Flexivirga oryzae: one gene and its partner. The protein of the gene in region 1 interacts with the protein of each later gene in a pairwise test. Links are inferred from orthologs where the notes say so. Each region holds a gene or a part of one and is shown in the gene's direction. Other genes may lie near its edges. The genes, in order: FHU39_RS15265 and FHU39_RS02900.

Region 1 (3,269 bases):
TCGGTGTGGTTGTCCAAGGCGTCCGCGAGGCACTCGGCGACGACCGGGCACTTCTGACAGATCACTTTGGCCGACTGTTGCGCGGCACCCTTGGCGAACAGCTCGTCAGGTGATGACCCCGTGCGGCACAGCGCTCGGGCCGGCCAGTTTTCGTCCCAGGTCGCCTTGTCAGGCAGTACAGCTGTCATGTTCTCTTCTCGGCCTTCCCCACCCAGCTTGGATTTTTTACGTCCTCGCGCCCCGCGTGTTCTGTGGTCACCGTATTGACCGTTCGGGTCGGCCGCCAGATCCCCGGGGAACTATTTCCAAATAGTCCTTTCGCACTATACGTGGGCGGCTCTCATTTCGTCTATGATGTCGGGCCGCGCCGGATGCGGGATCTGACAGCCTCGGCGGTTAGGCTGCCCACCATGCGTGTTGCGACCCGTCTCGGCACCGTGCTCAGCCTCCTAGGAGCTTTGATCGCCACAGCAGTGGCCATGGGGCTGATCGCGGCCTGCTTGGCCCTACCCGCGCTCGGCGCGGCGGGCCAGGCGACCAACGGCAGCATCAAGCTGTTCAACGAGATGCCCGGGTCGTTCGCGATGAATCCGCTGGCCCAGCAGTCGAAGATCCTGGCCGCGGACGGCAGCGTGCTCGCGACGCCGTTCAGTCAGAACCGCATCGTGGTGCCGTTCGACAAGATCTCCAAGCCGATGAAGCAGGCGCAGGTGGCGATCGAGGACGAGCGCTTCTACGAGCACGGTGCGCTGGACTCCAAGGGGCTGGCCCGCGCGATCACCTCCAACATCTTCAGCAACGGCACGCAGGGTGCGTCGACGCTGACCCAGCAGTACGTCAAGATCGCGTTGCAGAACCAGGCGCTCAACTCCGGCGACACGCAGGCCGCCAAGGAGGCCGTCAGCCGCACCGGCATGGAGGGTTACGTCCGCAAGCTGCAGCAGTTGAAGTACGCGGTGTCGCTGGAGCAGAAGTACACCAAGGACCAGATCCTCGACGGATACCTCAATCTGGTGCCGTATGGCGGCAACATCTACGGCGTCGAAGCTGCCGCCCTGACCTACTTCGGCGTGCACGCCTCGCAGCTGACCGTCCCGCAAGCGGCGATGATGGCCGGCATCGTCAACGAGCCGGGTCTGCTCAACCCGTTCGTCCGCCCCAAGCTGGTGCTGGACCGGCGCAACGTCGTGCTGCAGAAGATGTACCAGCAGAAGATGATCACCCGGAAGCAGCTGATCAAGGCGCAGAACTCCCCGCTCGGCCTGCACCCGACGCAGACGTCGTCCAACAGTTGCGCCGACTCGAAGTACCCGTACTTCTGCTACTACGTCATCAACTGGCTGGAGACCCAGCCGTCGCTGGGCAAGACACCGAAGGAGCGCCTGGCGACGTTGCAGAGCGGTGGCCTGACGATCAGGACCAGCTTCAGCCCGAAGATCGCCGACGTCATCAACAAGGAGGTCCGGGCCAAGGTGCCGCAGGGCAACAGCGCGGGCATCGACTCCGCGGCGGTGGTCGTGCAGCCCGGGACGGGTCTGGTGCTCGGTAGCGGGCAGAACACCAAGTACTCCAACTCCTCCGGCCGGGGCCTCAACGCGTCCGACTTCACCGTCTCGGGCCGCGGCTACCCCTACGGTTCGACCGCCAAGTTGTTCGCGGTGATCACCGCGCTGGAGAACGGCTACACGCCGGACAGCACGATCACCGTGCCGTCGTACGACGCGAAATCGAGTGCCGGCGCCAACGCGCACGCGTTCACCAGCGAGGACTTCCCGGGCAAGTGCGGTCTGGGCGGCAGCGAGGTGTGGACGCTCCCGAACGACGCGCCGCAACCGCGGGCGGGCAGCAAGATGACCCTCGCGAACGCCACCGCGCAGTCGGTCAACACCGTCTTCGCACACCTGGTGAGCACCCTCGGTGCGTGCAACGTGCTCAACACGACCACCAAGTTCGGCATCCGCGACGGCAACGGCAACCCGATCGAGGCGGGCCCGTCCTCGATCACCCTGGGCACCTCCAACACCACCCCGCTGGACCTGGCCAACGCCTACGCGACCGTCGCGTCCGGCGGCGTGTACTGCGAGCCCCACCCGGTGGTGTCGATCACCGACGGCAACGGCAAGAAGCTCAAGCTGACCGGCACCAAGTGCAAGCGCATCATGAACAAGAAGGTCGCCGCCGAGACCACGCAGATCTTCGAGACGGTGCTGACCAGCCCTTACGGCACCACCGGCGGCAAGACCCTGCTGGCGGGCAACCGGCAGGCGGCGGGCAAGACCGGCACCAACGACCGCTCGACCAACATCTGGTTCGTCGGTTACACGCCGCAGATGGCCACGGCGGTCTGGGTCGGTCACGCGAACGGGTTCTCCGAGATGAGGAACGTCACCCTTGCCGGGCACCTCTACACCAGCCCCGGCGGCGGCTACGTCTTCGCCGGTGACCTGGCGGCGCCGATCTGGAAGGGCATCATGGACGGTGCCCTGAAGGGCCAGAAAGTGAAGTACTTCCCGTTGCCGGACGGCAGCACCCCCACGACGGCGCCGTCCCCGTCGACGACGGCACGGACGTACACCTACACCTACACGTCCACCTACAGCCCGCCGGCCACCACCACGACGACCCAACCGCCGTCGACGTCGACCACGCAGCCGCCGAAGACGACCGAGCCCCCGAAGTCGACCGAGCCGCCGAAGCCGACAATGACGACGCAGCCGCCGCAGCCGACGAAGACCCAGACTCCCCCACCGGGACGCAGCCACACCGGCCCGCCACGGCACGTCGGCTGATCACCCTGCGCGGTCCGGCGATCCCTGAGTAGGTCGCGAGGAACGAGGTACCGGTCCAGCGTTCCCTGAGTAGGTCGCGAGGAACGAGCGACCGTATCGAAGGGACCCGGCTCCGGCTCAGCCCTGCAGCGCCTGCTTGACCGCGGCGGCGACGCGGCCGCCGTCGGCGCGACCGGCGACCTTCGGCTGGACGGCCTTCATCACCTGACCCATGCCGGCCATGCCGGACGCACCCGTCTCGCTGATCGCGTCAGCGACCAGCGTCGCCAGTTCGTCGTCGGACAGCTGCTTCGGGAGGTACTCCTCGAGCACGGCCAGCTCGGCCCGCTCGGTGTCGGCGAGCTCGGTGCGACCGGCGTCGTCATACGCCTGGGCCGCCTCGCGACGCTTCTTGGCCTCCTTGGCGATCACCTGCTGGACCTCGTCGTCGGTGAGCTCCTTGGCCGCCTTGCCGGCGACCTCGGCGTTGGTGACCGCGGC
Region 2 (3,192 bases), on another replicon or contig:
AACCGGGCGCAGGAGTCCTTCGCGATCGAGAAGCTGCAGGCGAGGTCGGCGAGCCTGACCGACCAGCAACAGCAGCTCGCCGGCGAGATCGACACCATCTCGGCGCCGCAGCAGCTGGCGTTGCAGGCCCAGGGTCTCGGGCTGGAGCCGGCGGCCAAGGTCCGCTACGTGCGCAAGTCGGATGGCAAGCAGCTCGGCGTGGCGACCCGGTCCGGCAAGGACTCCGCCCTTACCGTGGACACGCTGCCTTCGACGCCTGCTTCGCGGGTTGCGGGGGTGGCCGTCAGTGCGGCCTCGTCGAGTCTGCTGGTGACCAAGCTGGCGCCCGCGGAGAAGGCGACGGCGGTGACCAGGACCGAGCGCGGGGGCGCGAAGAAGTCCGAAAAGCAAGGAACGACAACGAAGTCCACCACGACCGACAACACGGCGAAGCCCACCGCCGGCTCGAGCGCCAAGTCCACCAAGTCCGCGAACTAGTCGACCACGAGGTAACCACGTGAGCACGTCCCGACGCCCCGGTGTACGCAGCGCGCGCCCGAGCGGCTCGACACGGGCGTCCGGGGCCGGCAACAGCAGCAGGGGGAGGGCGCGCCCGCAGAGCACCGACACCCGGTCCGGCCGGCGCCCGGTCGTCGGCACCGCTGCGGCCGGTGGGCAGCAGAAGGCGAAGTCCAAGGCGAAGACCAAGGGGTCCGGGCGGCGCCCGGCCGCGTCCCCGCCGAGGCGCCCGCGTCGCCCGGTGGCGCTGGGGGTCGGACACCCGCGACGCCGTGCCCGCATGCTCATGGTCGTCACGCTGATCGTCTTCAGCCTGTTCGCCGCCCAGTTGCTGCGCATCCAGGGCCTGGACGCCAAGGGCGTCTCGGAGAAGGCACTCGACTCCCGGCTGCACGCAACGATGCTGCCCGCACTGCGCGGTTCGATCGTCGACGACAACGGCGTGGTGCTCGCCTCCAGCGTCGACCGGTTCAACGTGACCGACGACCCGACGGCGACGGTGACCTACCGGAAACGGGTCGACGGGCAGGTCCAGCAGGTCGGCCTCGTCGGTGCCGCCACCGACATCGCGGACATCCTCGGCGTCCAGCCGCAGCCCATCCTCACCGTGATGCAGCAGGCGCTGAAGAAGAACTCCCGCTTCACCTACCTGGCCAAGCAGGCCACGCCCCGCCAGTGGCAGGCGATCGCCAAACTCGGCATACCGGGCGTCTACAGCGAGACCACCACCGAGCGCAACTACCCCCAGGGCACCTCGGTGGCGCCACTGATCGGCTGGGTCGACACCAACGGCAAGGGCGGCGGCGGCCTGGAGCAGATGGAGCAGGGAGTGCTCAACGGCACCCCCGGCAAGCACATCTACGAGCAGGCGCCGGACGGCAGCGTCATCGCCACCGGCGACAACCAGGACACCCCGGCCGTCAACGGCGAGAACGTCAAGCTCACCCTCGACAACGACCTGCAGTGGTACTCCCAGAACGCCATCGCCGCCGCCGTGAAGAAGACCGGTGCGCTGTCCGGCGAGGTCGTGGTGATGGACACCCAGCAGAACCTCAAGACGATCGCGAGCTACCCGAGCTTCGACAACAACGACGTCGGCGCGGCCGACAACAGCGACCTGCAGTCCAAGCCGTTCACCCAGGCGTACGAGCCGGGCTCCACCAGCAAGGTCATCACCATGGCCGCGCTCCTGGAGGAGGGCAAGGCGACACCGTTCACCCACGTGGTGGTGCCGCCGCTGCTGACCCGGGCCGGGGAGACGTTCCACGACGCGGAGAAGCACGGCACCGAACAGCTCACCCTGTCCGGCGTCCTCGCCCAGTCCTCCAACATCGGCACGATGATCGAGGGCAGCAAGCTGCCCAAGGGCACGCTCTACAAGTACCTGCGGGCGTTCGGGCTCGGGCAGACCACCGGTATCGGCTACCCCGGCGAGTCCAAGGGCCTGCTCACGTCATACAAGGACTGGAGCGCCACCCAGCGTTTCACCGTGATGTTCGGCCAGGGCCTGGCCGGCACCGCGATCCAGGAGGCGTCCGTCTTCGCCACCGTCGCCAACGACGGGGTCAAGGAGCCGGTCAAGCTCATCGCCGGGGTCGGCGAGGGTGACGACTACACCGCGCCGCAGGACGACCGCAAGGCCAAGCGGGTCATCTCCCGGGCCACCGCGAACAAGCTCACCAAGATGATGGAGGGCATCGTCTCCGAGACCGGTACGGCGCCGATGGCCGGGGTCAAGGGCTACTCGGTGGCGGGCAAGACCGGCACCGCCGACCGCTACGACCAGGAGCTGGGCCGCTACAACGGTGTCACCGCCTCGTTCATCGGTTTCGCACCCGCCGACCACCCGCGCTACATCGTCGCGGTCACGCTGCAGCGACCGGTCCACGGCACGTTCGGCGGCCAGCTGGCCGGCCCGGTGTTCTCCCAGATCATGGGCTACGCGCTGCAGAAGGCCGGGGTCCCGGCGAACCAGAAGCAGGCCTCGCCCTACCCGCTGACCTTCGAGACGACGGGGAAGAAATGACCCGGGCGAATGCCGGGGCCGGCGCAGGAGGCACCCGGCGATGAGCGGCGAAAAGCCCTGACCACGCCATGATCGCGCTCACTCTCTCGCACATCGCGGCGATCACCGGTGGCACGCTGCACGGCGACGACCGGACGGTCGACGGTCCCGTGGTCACCGACTCCCGGGAAGCCGCACCGGGCAGTCTCTACGTCGCCCGCATCGGCGAGTACGCCGACGGCCACGACTTCGCACCGTCCGCGCTCGAGGCCGGCGCCGTCGGCGTGCTCGGGTCGCGGGCGCTGCCCGGCATACCCACCGTGGTGGTCGACGACGTGCAGCAGGCGTTCGGCGACCTGGCGCGCGCCGTCGTCGACCTGGCGCCGTCCCTGCGGATCGTGGGCATCACCGGCAGCTCCGGCAAGACCTCCACCAAGGACCTGCTGGCGCAGGTGCTGGCACCCCTCGGCGAGACGGTCGCGCCGGTCGGCTCCTACAACTCCGAGGTGGGCGTGCCGCTGACCGTGTGCCGCGTCACCACGGGCACCCGTTTCCTGGTCGCCGAGATGGGCGCCACAAACCTGGGCAACATCACCTACCTCACGCACATCGCGCCACCGGCCGTCGGCATCGTGCTCAACGTCGGCACCGCGCACGTGGGGGAGTTCGGGTCGGTGGAGGCCATCGCG

What was found.
Region 2: the proteins of FHU39_RS15265 (region 1) and FHU39_RS02900 interact in binary tests that used the Escherichia coli proteins (3 or more experiments, as listed by UniProt). The link is inferred for Flexivirga oryzae from one-to-one orthologs.

The regions. Positions count from the first base shown.
Region 1 is NZ_JACHVQ010000002.1:464,779-468,047, forward strand. What follows is about bases 71-3,099. They hold FHU39_RS15265 (transglycosylase domain-containing protein), read left to right. Parts: upstream 71-410; coding sequence 411-2,789; downstream 2,790-3,099. Other genes in these bases: FHU39_RS15260 (WhiB family transcriptional regulator), read right to left, coding at 71-188; FHU39_RS15270 (GatB/YqeY domain-containing protein), read right to left, coding at 2,907-3,099. Outside these bases: more of FHU39_RS15260, read right to left, coding at 1-70; more of FHU39_RS15270, read right to left, coding at 3,100-3,269. UniProt on the Escherichia coli protein: Cell wall formation. Synthesis of cross-linked peptidoglycan from the lipid intermediates.
Region 2 is NZ_JACHVQ010000001.1:626,233-629,424, forward strand. The notes cover bases 59-3,010. They hold FHU39_RS02900 (peptidoglycan D,D-transpeptidase FtsI family protein), read left to right. Parts: upstream 59-496; coding sequence 497-2,524; downstream 2,525-3,010. Other genes in these bases: ftsL (cell division protein FtsL), read left to right, coding at 59-477; FHU39_RS02905 (UDP-N-acetylmuramoyl-tripeptide--D-alanyl-D-alanine ligase), read left to right, coding at 2,593-3,010. In the rest of the region: more of ftsL, read left to right, coding at 1-58; more of FHU39_RS02905, read left to right, coding at 3,011-3,192. UniProt on the Escherichia coli protein: Essential cell division protein that catalyzes cross-linking of the peptidoglycan cell wall at the division septum. Required for localization of FtsN.